3 regions of the Aestuariirhabdus sp. LZHN29 genome follow, and region 1 is predicted to be linked to each of the others. Evidence: predicted binding sites of a transcription regulator. Region 1 holds the regulator's gene; each other region holds the start of a gene.

Region 1 (4,194 bases):
GGCCCCGGCCGGGATTGGGTCGCCGTTGTGGTCGAGGAGTGTCGCACCCAGCGCGCAGAGCGCACCGGCGCCCGCGTCGTGGGTAGCGCTGCCGCCGATCCCCAGAATGATCTGCTTGCAGCCACGGGAGAGAGCGTCACGGATTAGCTCGCCGGTGCCAAAACTCGTAGTGTGCATGGGGTTGCGTTGGGGCGGAGGCACCAGAGGTAACCCGGAGGCGCTCGCCATTTCGATAATGGCCGTGGCGCCATCGCCGAGAATGCCATAACTGGCTTCAACAGGATCACCCAGTGGCCCCGTTACCGACAGGCTGACCCTGGTGCCTCCGGTATTGGCGATAAGGGCATCAACGGTGCCCTCGCCACCGTCGGCTAAGGGACACCGATGGACGATGGCGTCGGGCAGTTGGGTAAGAATAGCCTCTTGTGCAATGTCGCAAAACAGGGCCGCGCTGAGCGAGCCTTTAAAGGAATCCGGTGCAAGCAGTATCTTCATAAATCAGGGCCTTGAGAATCAGTCCCCTTTTTATCAGTATCCCGCCTGCAAGGCTATGTCAGGAACGCATTAGGCTGCTCGTGTGCGCGGGTGGCAATTCATGAAGCGCGTGCCATCCGGGTCGGTTGGGTGGTAATAATGCCACCAGATGGCAGCCAGGGCTTCGGTATCTGTGGTCTCGATTCCAGCCAGATTTGCTCCGCAGCGTAGGTAATTAAACCACGCGATTGCGGTAGCGTAGGCCAGGTTATAAACCAGTTCCTGATGGGGTTGGCTGAAAAAAAGGCGCTGGCTGGCGAAGCCCCGGACCCGGCTTGCCAACTCGGGAAAATCGACCAGGTAATCGTCCCATACTCTTTGGTGAACTTCCGCTGAGATGCGATAAAGCCCTAACCCACCCTGTTTACCATAAAGCTGTTCCCCCAGGTTGCTCTCGGCTGCAGCCGTGCCAACCAACAGCTGCTGGGCGGCGGCGCTATAGTGGCCGCACAGCTCCAGTGTGGGTTGAATAATATGTTGTCCTAACTGCTCTGCATCAATTCCCATCGGTTCACCCCCCAGTGTCCCTATGAAGCCTGCCGTCGATGATTAAAAGACAATTAAGTTAGCAGGTGAATTTGATTCTAGACTTAAAATGCGCCTCTAACATCCTGTTTTTAAATGTTTTTATTGTTTTTTGGAATGTTTAGTTATGTGCAGAGCGAGTGGTTAGGCGATTTGCCTCTTTAGGGGGAGATGAGTGAACAGGAAGCGGGTGCCAGGGCCGGCATTCAGGTGGCCCCGTTCGAGATTTCTGGCGGGCCTCAGAATGCACAGAGCGTGTAGGTGGGGATGCCCAGGTCTTGTAAGCGCTGGCTGCCGCCGAGGTCCGGCAGATCGATAATTGCAGCGGCTTCGTAGATGTTGGCGTGAAGTGATTTTACCAGTGATGCGGCGGCACAGAGGGTACCTCCGGTGGCAATCAGATCATCCAGCAGCAGTACGTTGGCACCTGCTGGAATGGCATCTTTGTGCACCTCCAGTATCGCTTGGCCATACTCAATGTCGTAAGCCTCCTGCAGGGTCTGGGCGGGTAACTTTCCCTGTTTTCGAAACAGCACCAGCGGTTTGTTCAGCTCGTAGGCCAGTACCGAACCCAACAGAAAACCACGGGCATCTAGGGCACCGATGTGGGTGATCTCGGACTCAACATAGCGCTGAATCAGGCTGTCGGCCACCATCCGCTGAGCCTTGGGAGAAAGGTAGAGCGGGGTGATGTCGCGGAACGTGACGCCGGGCTTTGGCCAGTCCGGTATCGGGCGTACAAGAGACTTTATAAAAAACTCATCAAAGATCATTCAGTGTTTCCCGGCGGTTAGCCGTTTTGCGCCGCATCTTTGGCTGGATCAAGTAAACGACCGCCCGCGAGGGCACAAAGGCGCTCCGCATCGGTAATATTGATATCCTTTCCATTCGCTTCGATCAGGCCGCTGCGTTGAAAGCGGGTGAATACCCGGCTGACGGTTTCCACCGCGAGACCCAGATAGTTACCCATTTCGTTGCGCGACATCGATAGGCGAAACGCGTGTGAGGAGTACCCTCGACGCCTGAAACGGGCGGAAAGATTGACCAGGAACGTGGCGATGCGCTCATCGGCGTTTTTCTTGCTGAGCAGCAACATCATCTGCTGGTCATCGCGGATACGTCGGCTCATTAGTAGCATCAGCTGTTTTTGCAGCTTGGGCAGTTTGTCCGATAGCTCGTCGAGTTTTTCAAAGGGGATCTCACAGATCATGGTGGTTTCCATCGCTTGTGAGGAGACCGGATAGGTATCTCCATCCATGCCACTGAGTCCCAGTATTTCGCTGGGCAGCTGGAATCCGGTGATCTGCTCTTCACCCTCGTTGGTTGAGGTGTAGGTTTTTAGCGCTCCCGACCGAACGGCGTAGATTGAGGTGAAGGGGTCCCCCTCCAGGAACAGGTGTTCGCCTTTTTTCAGTGGGCGACCGCGCTTGATGATGTCATCGAGCTGGTCGATTTCGTCAATTGCGAGGGCGATAGGCAGGCAGAGAGAACTCAGGCTGCATTCCTTGCAAGCGACGCTATTTACAGTTTTAACGTTGAGTTTAGAGCTCATAAACGGCAGCAGCCCCTTCGAGTGTCAGGTTGTTATCGCAAACATTGTAGGGGAATTCGGTCACAAAACAAAACCAAAGTGCAGCTTCTTTGGTAGCGTCTGTGTAGAGCACCCACTGCGACGGGCTCGGAATGAGAGCATGAGTGGGGAAATAGGGGGGGGTGGCTGTGCCCCAATCGGGGCACAGCTCATTTGAGGTGGCGGCTAGATGACCTTGGAAAAACGTCCCTTATTACTATCATGTCCCAGATAATGATCAAACTGCATGCAGATGTTGCGGATCAGCAGTCGACCACGACCGGTCACCTCGATACCGTTGCTGTCGATGGTGATCAGGTCATCATCGACCATAGGCTGCAACTGCTCGAGTTCTTTTGCGAAATAGTCGCCAAACTGAATCCCCCAGCGCGCTTCAATGGGGGCAAATTCGAGCTGAAAGTGGCAGATTAGCTGCGAGATTACCGCCTGGCGGATAAAGTCGTCTTCGTTCATTACCAGCCCACGCTTGATCGCAAACTCACCGCTTTCGATGCGATTCATATACATCTTGATATCGGCGTGGTTTTGGCTGTAGGAGCCATTCACCTGGCTGATGGAGGAGACGCCCATGCCGACAAGATCGCAGTGGGCATGGGTGGTGTAGCCCTGGAAGTTACGGTGCAGGGTGCCGGACTCCTGGGCGATGGCCAGCTCGTCATCGGGGCGCGCGAAGTGATCCATACCGATATAGGAATAGCCCGCTTGCAGCAGCCTTTCGGTAGTGTTTTGCATGATCGCCAGCTTCTCGGTTGAGGAGGGCAGGTCTTCAGCGTTGATGCGGCGCTGGGGCATAAAACGCTCGGGCAGGTGGGCGTAATTGAATACCGACAGGCGATCAGGCGAGATCTCGATCACCCGCTCAAGGGTTTTCATAAAGCTGGCTTCGGTCTGGAACGGCAGGCCGTAGATCAGATCGATGTTGATAGACTGGAACTGCAGGGCGCGGGAAGCATCGATGATAGCGATGGTATCGGCTTCGGATTGCTCGCGGTTCACCGCCTTTTGTACTTTGGGGTCGAGATCCTGCACGCCGAGGCTGCAGCGGTTAAAGCCCATTTCTCGTAGGGCATTCATGGTGGCCCAGTCGGCTTCGCGCGGATCAATCTCGATGGAGAAATCGCCCTTGCTTTCATCCACAAGATTGAAATGCTGGCGGGTTTTGGCCATCAACGCTTGCATCTGCTCGATACTGAGGAACGTTGGGGTACCGCCGCCCCAGTGCAACTGTTCAACGGTCTGCTTGGTACTGAAAAGCTCTGCTTGCATCTCAATTTCACGGTGCAGGAGCTCCAGATAGGGGATCGCCTTGGTGCGATCCTTGGTAATCACCTTGTTGCAGCCGCAGTAGTAGCAGACATGAGTACAAAACGGGAGGTGGAAGTAGAGCGACAGGGGCGTATTCTTTTCTACGCTCTGCGCAGCGGCATCGCGGTACTCTTTGATGCTGAACAGTTCATGGAACTGGACGGCAGTAGGGTAGGAGGTGTAACGAGGACCGGCGCCTTCGTAGCGCTTTATCAGGTCGAGATCCCAAACCAGCTTGT
Region 2 (4,194 bases), 280 kb from region 1:
GCGCAAACCCCCAGCACCAGGAACACATCGGGTCAAAAAAGTAGTACAGGTGCATACCTACTCTCCACCGAGGCAGTTAGGCGTTTTAGGGGCCTCTTCGCGCAAAGCCCACTCACCCGGCGTATAGGTGTGAAGCGCCAGCGCATGAATCAGTGGCATCTCCTGTGCGAGCGCTGCGTAAATCTGCTGATGGCGCTTGAGGGTGCGTACACCCTCAAAGGCATCGCTGACCACAACCGCCTTAAAATGACTTTGGGAGCCCGGTTCAACCCGGTGCATATGGCTTTCGTTAAGCACTTCGAGATACGAAGGTGCAAAGGTGGCGTGTAGCTGTTGGCGAACTTGTTCGAGCATATCCATAAGGGGGTTTAACCGTGTCAGTATCGATCAGGTAATGGGATAGTAAACGAAATCGAGCCCAGGCATCACCCCCTCGAAAAAAGGGATTACATCCCCTTCTCTGCCATTTTAATGGCCAGCTGTTCCATCATCAGCCGGTGCCCTTCCGGATCCTTGCGTTTGAACTCCCAGGCTAGAGCCCCTTCATCGTGGGGAAGAATCATAAATTGACCGGCATCCACCCCTTCAACAATGCGTTGCGCGACCTCTTCAGCGCTAATGGGCGATCCGGCCAACAACTTCGCCACGTTGGTTTTGAGTGTTTCAGAGCTACCGCGATAGGAGTCCAGCAAATTGGTTTGGAAAAATGAGGGGCACACCACGCTAACGGCTAACCCTTGAGGGGCAAGTTCTGCCTGCAGGCTTTCTGACAGCGCAACTACCCCAGCCTTGGCCACATTGTAATGGCTCATACCCGGCGCGCCGAGCAACCCGGCCATCGATGCGATATTACAGATCTGCCCCCGGTTTTTTTGCAGACCTGGGAGAAAAATCCGGCACCCATTGATCACGCCTTTAAGGTTGATGCCCAGCATCCAGTCCCACTCATCGTCACTCAGGTCAGCGAAGGCACCACCTCCGGCTACGCCTGCGTTGTTGATCAATAAATCCACCCCACCCCACTTGGCCTCCAGGGTGTCCGATATCTGCTGCAACTGTTCTGGTCGGCGCACATCGCAGTGAAAAACCTCTGCGACGCCACCGAGTTCAGTAACCTGAAGGGCCGTTTGCTGGCACCCCTCATCATTGAGATCGGCCAGTGCCACCCTGCACCCCTGACGCGCATAGCAATAGGCCAACTCTCGACCCAAGCCACTGCCGGCGCCGGTAATCATTACTCGTTTACTCATAGTGTCCCCGTTAGATAACTGACTTGGCCGATATCATTTCCCAACCGAGGGCCGAATCACAACGACTATTGATCCGCTGAATAGGGCAGCAACAACCGTGGAACTTGGTAGACCCGTGACAAACCACAGCTTTGCAGCCCTATACTATGCAGCCCTATACAAGGTCGCACGGGGCGTATCGGGGGAGAGGATGTCGAATAAGAGCAAATCCAGGAAGAGACCCCGGAAAGCGCTTCAAAAAAGGTAAGGCGGAACCAGAGACCCTGTGAGAACCTGACAACCCACAGGACTTCTGATTCCGCCTTATTCGGTGCAGGCAAGCGACAATGCTATGGATGCTTATCCATGTCTTTACGAAGGAAGTAATAGAGCCCGGCAAAAAATGAGATCATCAAACCAACGGTTAGTAACCCAGCCAACACTACTTCATCTAAAAACATGGTTGTCACTCCCTGTAATAACCTTGAATTGCTAACGAGGCTACCACCGGCCAAGCCATGCAGAATTGACACCGATCAATTTCCATACACTGAACCATCAGACATAACGAATAAGTTGACCTATCTCAAACTCTATCGGGGTGAAGATAGCGGAAAGTCAGGTTGATCCTCGGCGCTACGGGGCGCCGGGTCTTGGGGATCTGGTGACGCCAGCAGTGCTGAATGGGGCCCGACATCACCAGCAACGAGCCATGACTTAGTTCCAGCGACAGCCTCTGCCGGGAATCCTGGCGGTGGCGCAGGTGGAACCGACGTGTCCCCCCCAGGCTCAGCGATGCGATGCAGGGATTTTCCCCCAGTACTGATTCATCGTCTGCGTGCCACCCGACACTGTCATTGCCATCTCTATAGAGATTCATCAACACTGAGTTGATGCGCAGCCCCAAGGATTCGCGCAAAATCTTCAACAGAACATGGTGCTCGCCTAAAAAGGGTGCCGGTTCCAGCCACAACCCCGAATAGCGATACCCCTGATCACCATACCAGGCTTGCAGGCGTGGGATAGTGATGTGTCGAGCCCCCATCTGCAAGAAGTCCTGCCGCCAGGTGACCTTGCTCTCAAACGTCCGCAACAGGGTATCGGCTACCTCCGCGGATAAAAAGGTCGGGTACCACTGCAGGGTCCCATCCACCAGGGGAATGGTTGTTGCACGGGCATTGCACGGCAACTCTTCGGGACTGATCACCGACTCCTGCTCCTTAACCATCATTTTACCCCGCCGACTCTCGGAAGCCTCGTAAACACAGACTCGTCCAACACTGTGTAGCCTAGCAAGAACAAATTGGGCTGGACAAATATACTGTTGATATATACAGTATCAAAAACTAATCACTAAAGCTGTGATGACCAAACGAGGTATACGATGGCTGTTATCCCAATGTGGCAATGCGATAGGGACGGAAGTATGTTCGCCGACAAAAAAAGCGCTGAAGAGCACGACAAAATGCTGGAACTGGCTGCGAACATCACTTCGCTGCTAGAGGCGCAGTTCAGTCAACTGGATGAGTCCCTGGCGGAGGAGATCGGTCTGCTTATTGCTGGAAATAAAGAGGTTTTCTCCCAGGCCTTGAAGGGCAAACCCGAGCTGATTCTTGATATCGGCAGCGCCCCTGCCAGCGAATAATCCCACCTCTTTCCTGTTTTTGCAGCGCTGCCCCTAACCCCCCATCCCCCGGGGGTGGCGCTGCACCCTTGCGCTTTATTACTCCTCGGGATCACTTTAAAAGCCTGCGGGTCACTCCCTTGCTACAATACTCCTTGTTATTCCCTATCTTTCCATTACCATAGCGCCTTTTTTTGACCGAGGGTGGTGGCTGTATGATCGATTTTGTTCCTGGGCAGCGGTGGATCAGCGAGGCTGAAAATGACCTTGGGCTGGGCACTATTCTCACCCTGGATCATCGACTGATCACCGTACTCTATCCAGGCAGTGGTGAAACCCGCGCCTACGCTCGACACAATCACCCGCTGCATCGAGTCGAATTTGCAGCCGGTGACAGCGTCAAGAGCCATGAAGGCTGGATTCTGCAGGTCACCGAGGTCACCTCCAAAGAGGGCTTGATTACCTACATCGGCGTTGACGATGAGGGCCAGAAACAAAGCTTGCCTGAGTCCTGCCTTGATAACTTCATTCAGTTCAACAAGCCTCGCGAACGCCTGCTCGCCGGGCAGGTCGACCAGCTCAATCAGTTTGCACTGCGCTATCGTACACTCACCCATTACAACCGCACCCTGCGCTCGCCGCTACTGGGACTATGCGGGGCGCGCACCAATCTTATCCCTCACCAGCTACATATTGCCCGCGAAGTATCAACACGACATGCTCCCCGGGTACTTCTAGCCGATGAGGTTGGTCTGGGGAAAACCATCGAAGCGGGGATGATTCTTTACCATCAACTTTTGACCGGTGAAGCCCGCCGCGTACTGGTACTGGTACCGGAAACCTTACAGCACCAGTGGCTGGTAGAGATGCTGCGCCGTTTCAACCTTCACTTCAGCCTGTTTGACCGAGCTCGCTGCGAAGAGATGAGTGAGGAGAACCCTTTCGAAAGCGAGCAGCTGGTGATCTGCTCGACACAACTGGCGTCAGAGCCCGGCCCCCTGCAAAGCCAACTGATCGATGCGGGCTGGGATCTGCTGGTGGTCGATGAAGCCCATCACTTGCAATGGCAAGCCCAGAACCCAAGCCAAGAGTACCTTCTGGTGGAGCGGCTCGCCCAGCAGACGCCATCGGTCTTGCTGCTTACCGCGACGCCTGAGCAGCTCGGCAAAGCGAGTCACTTTGCCCGCTTGCGCTTACTCGATCCTGACCGCTACCCTGGGCTCGAACAGTTCCTAGACGAAGAGGCCCGGTACCGCCCGGTAGCCGATGCCGTCCTGCACCTGCTAAGTGAGCAACCACTCCCCTGTGCAACCCTGCAGACACTAGGGAAACTACTGAATG
Region 3 (4,194 bases), on a different contig from region 1:
GGACAGGTTACAGGCCGAAGCGATGGTTGCATTGCTGACACCCGTGGCCAAAGCATTTATGACGGATATGGGCCTGAACAACACGATCGACGGTCAGCAGGTTTTCGGTGGCCACGGTTATATTCGTGAGTGGGGGCAGGAGCAGTTGGTTCGTGATGCCCGCATTGCCCAAATTTATGAAGGCACGAATGGCGTGCAGGCGCTGGACCTGATGGGCCGCAAGACGGTGGCCAATGGGGGCAAGTGGACGGCCCTTTTCGTCGCTGAAATTCGTGAAGTGGCGGCAGGGATTGCGGAGGAGTTTCGTACGCCGTTGCTGGACGCTTGCGATCGCTTGCAAGCGACCACTGATTGGGTGTTGGAGCGTGCGGCTAACGATCCGAATGAAATTGGCGCCGCCTCCGTTGAATATCTGCACCTGTTTGGCTACACCGCCTACGCGTATATGTGGGTGCTTATGGCGCAAAAGGCACAGCAGCAGCTGGACCAGGGTACCGAAGAGCGAGGCTTTTACGAAGCCAAACTGGCGACGGCTCGCTACTTCTACAAGCGACTGTTGCCCCGCGTCCTGAGCCTGGAGGCGAGCATCAAGTCGGGTGCCGAGCCTCTGTACGCGCTGGCGGATGAACTGTTCTAGCAAAATCGGATTCGGTGGTGAGTACCGCCGAATAAAAAAAGGGGATGCAGGTTCCAGCCTGCATCCCCTTTTTTGTTTGGGCCGTCAACTGACGCCCGATGGTGTTGGCTAGAACCTGTAGCCGAGGCCGACCATATAAACCCAGGGGTTGATGTCTACGTCTTTGGCTTTAATGCGATTACCTGAGTTCTTGCCCTTGAACTCTGCTTCGGTTTGGATGTTGAGCTTCCATACGGTGGCATTAACGGCTAGGTTGTCGGTAATAAAGTAGTCGGCCCCAGCCTGAAAAGCCATACCCCAGGAGTCGTCCAGATCCAGGTCATACTTTTCCCCCAGAGCGGTTTCCAGCTCCCCGCTGGCGTCTTCATCGAAGAAGGTGGTGTAGTTCAAGCCCAGCCCCAGGAAAGGCTGAAACTTGGAGTCACTGCCCCCCATAGGGTGATATTGCACTGAGAGGGTGGGGGGCAGATGTTTGGTGCTGCCGACCTTGTTGATGCCTAATCCCTCTAGCCCTTGAGCCTTGATATCGTGCTCGAAGGGGGTGGCAGCGAGTAAATCGAGACCAATCTGGTCGGTAACCATATAGGTGAAAGTTAACCCCAGCTGGGTGCTGCTATCTATATTATTCACTTCGGCACCAAGGCCTGTGCCGTTAAGCGTTATCTCGTCGCTTTCGACTCCGGAGGGGTCCACGGTTGCCGCACCGGCGCGGACAATGATGTCACCCGCCTCGCGAGCCATTGCCTGTCCGGAAAGGGTCGCGGTCGCTGCAATGATAGCGGTAAGAAGCGTTAATCTTTTCATAGTCATTTCCCTGTGTAGTTGTTGTCTGTCCAATAGTTATTATGGGATGAATTCTATACCCGCCCTAAAAGTGCGTGTATTGATATAGCTCAACAGTTGATATAAATCAACAAAGAGTGGTTGCTTTCCCGTAATCGTCTGGCGCATGGAATTGAGGTTGTGATGTTTGTCAATGCTGGTGCCTTAAGGGGAGTGTCGTAGCTAAACGCTATGTATCATAGGCCCGATTTAGATCGCCACCCAATACTTTGCAAGGGAATATATTGATAAACTCATTTCCCTCTCCACTCTCCCTACACGGGTCCCATCGTGCTGCCTGAAGCAATCCGCCAACTACCGATCGCAGAGCTTTTGCCTGAACTCACGCGGGAGTTGGCGTTGCGCCACAACCTGGTGTTGCAGGCCCCCCCTGGAGCGGGGAAAACAACAGCGGTTCCTCTGGCGTTGCTGCTGCAAGCGTCCTGGTTGCAGGGGCGTAAAATTCTGCTGCTTGAACCGCGGCGCCTCGCCGCCCGAGCAGCGGCTCACCGAATGGCGTCCCTGTTGGGTGAGCCGGTGGGTGATCGTGTCGGTTACAGAATATCCCTGGAGCGCTGTGTCGGCCCCAATACCCGTATCGAGGTCGTGACCGAAGGGGTGTTGATCCGCCAGCTTCAAAGCGATCCCGAATTGGGCGATTACGCGGTGGTGCTATTTGATGAGTTTCATGAACGCTCACTCCAGGCCGATCTTGGACTCGCCCTGTGCCAGCAAACCCAGCAGCTTTATCGTGACGAGGATCCGCTTAAATTGGTGATTATGTCGGCAACATTGGATGGTGGCCGTATCAATGAGCGTTTATCCGACTCAATACTGTTAACTAGCAGTGGACGAACTTTTTCGGTTGAGGTTTTTTACCGGGATATCGGTTCCTTACAACGCTCTGCTTCGCAATGGTACGCGGCGTTGGTGAGTTTGATTGGCCAGATCGTGAGCGCGCAGTCGGGGGATATTTTGCTGTTTCTACCGGGCAGCGGAGAGATTCAGCGGTTGCAGAAGATGTTGGAGGAGGTTCAGGAGTTTTCTGCAATTCAGCTGTGCCCTTTATACGGTGAGCTTCCCTTTGAAGTGCAGCAGCGCGCCATCAGTCCCTCTGTAAAGGGTGCCCGCAAGCTGGTGTTGACCACGCCTATCGCCGAGACCAGTCTTACCATCGAAGGGGTGCGTATCGTCGTCGATAGCGGACTGGTGCGCCGGCCCTGCTTCGACCCGGTCTCGGGCATGACGCGCCTCGACACACAGCGTATCTCGCTGGCCTCGGCCCAGCAGAGGGCGGGGCGTGCCGGTCGCCTGGAATCGGGGGTTTGCTATCGTTTGTGGAGTGAAAACCTGCAGCTGGAGAGCTATACCGCGGCAGAAATACAGGAAGCCGATCTCAGCTCCATGGCGCTGGAACTTGCCGCATGGGGGGAGCTGGATCCTGCGGCTTACCTGTGGCTAGATCCACCCCCGCAGGCGCATTTCAATACAGCCTGTGATCTGCTCCAGCGCTTACAGGCATTGCAAGCCGACAACCAGGGGCCATTGCAGATCAGCAAACATGGGCTTGATATGTCCGCCTTGGCCATGCATCCGCGGTTGGCGCACATGGTGATCAGGGCCCAGCAAGAATCCCTGGGTTACGCCGCCTGCCAGCTAGCGGGGTTACTGAGCGAACGCGACCTGCTCATGACGGCACGTAACCAGCCCGATGCCGATATCATGTTGAGACTGGCGGTCATGGAGGGGGAGCGCCCACCACGGTGGATGAGCATTCGTCACGGAGCCTTGCAGCGTGCCCGCCAACTATCGAAGCAGTGGCAGCGACAGTTCAGTGTGCGTCAAAGGGTTTATGATCGTGACCAGATTGCGCGTTTGCTGGCCTGGGCCTATCCCGATCGAATTGCCCAGCGGCGCGGCGCCGAACCGGGGAGCTATCGGCTGGCTAACGGAAAAGGCGCTTCGATGTCCGCTAATGATGGGATGGCATCGATGCCCTGGTTGGTAGTCGCTGAGCTTGGGGGCATGAAAAACAAAAGTGATGCTCGTATATTTCTTGCGTGTGAAATTGACCTGGAGGCCTTGCAGGATCAGTTTGCCGAACAGTTGGTGACTGTGCGTGATGTGTCCTGGGCTAAACGTCAGCAGCAGGTCGTTGCTGAAACGCGTAAGCAGTTGGGGGCGTTGGTCGTGCATCAAAGTCGGCTGCTGGAGCCGGCTCCGAGTGAGCTGCAACAGGCTCTTCTGCAAGGAGTTCGTGAGCGGGGAATCCATTCGCTGCCCTGGGATGAGGGTAGCAAGGCATTGCGCGAACGTTTTTGTTTCGCCGCCCGATTTAACACCGAAATACCCTCCCTCGATGACCGATGGTTGGATGAAAATCTGGAACAGTGGCTGCAGCCGTATCTTGACCGGCAAACCCGGCTGGAGCAATTGCGTACCCTTGATCTTAGCCAGGTGCTACTGGCTCTGCTCGACTGGGAAACCAGCAAGTGTTTACAATCGCTGGCGCCGGAGCGTTGGGAAGTGGCCTCGGGCTCCAGGCTCCGCATCGACTACAGTGACCCTCAGGCACCGGTTCTGGCCGTGCGCTTGCAGGAGATGTTCGGCTGTACCTCTCATCCCTGTTTGGCGGCAGGAAAACAGCCCCTGACCTTGAGTTTGCTATCGCCGGCTCAACGGCCCGTGCAGATCACCCAGGATATAGAAGGTTTCTGGCAAGGCAGTTATGCAGA

What was found. Region 1 encodes FNR, which switches genes on or off when oxygen is low (the NO sensors DNR and NnrR bind a similar motif). Its sites were predicted from a motif close to TTGATNTANATCAA; they were not measured.
Region 2: ccoM (cytochrome c oxidase subunit CcoM) is a predicted target of FNR. The motif match lies at 1,756-1,769, and genes of this name have one in related genera.
Region 3: ACP3PW_RS01675 (OmpW/AlkL family protein) is a predicted target of FNR. The motif match lies at 1,521-1,534, and genes of this name have one in related genera.

What each region holds. Positions count from the first base shown of each region.
Region 1 is NZ_JBNIEU010000002.1:1,003,923-1,008,116, forward strand. Features, by position in the region: gene ACP3PW_RS11450 (glycerate kinase) at 1-495, opposite strand, end outside; gene ACP3PW_RS11455 (hypothetical protein) at 565-1,041, opposite strand; gene ACP3PW_RS11460 (adenine phosphoribosyltransferase) at 1,299-1,832, opposite strand; gene fnr (fumarate/nitrate reduction transcriptional regulator Fnr) at 1,850-2,611, opposite strand; gene hemN (oxygen-independent coproporphyrinogen III oxidase) at 2,816-4,194, opposite strand, start outside.
Region 2 is NZ_JBNIEU010000002.1:722,369-726,562, reverse strand. Features, by position in the region: gene ACP3PW_RS10155 (DsbA family protein) at 1-55, opposite strand, end outside; gene ACP3PW_RS10150 (BolA family protein) at 58-360, opposite strand; gene ACP3PW_RS10145 (SDR family oxidoreductase) at 447-1,250, opposite strand; gene ccoM (cytochrome c oxidase subunit CcoM) at 1,580-1,690, opposite strand; gene ACP3PW_RS10135 (alpha-ketoglutarate-dependent dioxygenase AlkB family protein) at 1,816-2,460, opposite strand; gene ACP3PW_RS10130 (YebG family protein) at 2,614-2,874, shown strand; gene rapA (RNA polymerase-associated protein RapA) at 3,069-4,194, shown strand, end outside.
Region 3 is NZ_JBNIEU010000001.1:358,177-362,370, reverse strand. Features, by position in the region: gene ACP3PW_RS01680 (acyl-CoA dehydrogenase C-terminal domain-containing protein) at 1-637, shown strand, start outside; gene ACP3PW_RS01675 (OmpW/AlkL family protein) at 746-1,441, opposite strand; gene hrpB (ATP-dependent helicase HrpB) at 1,751-4,194, shown strand, end outside.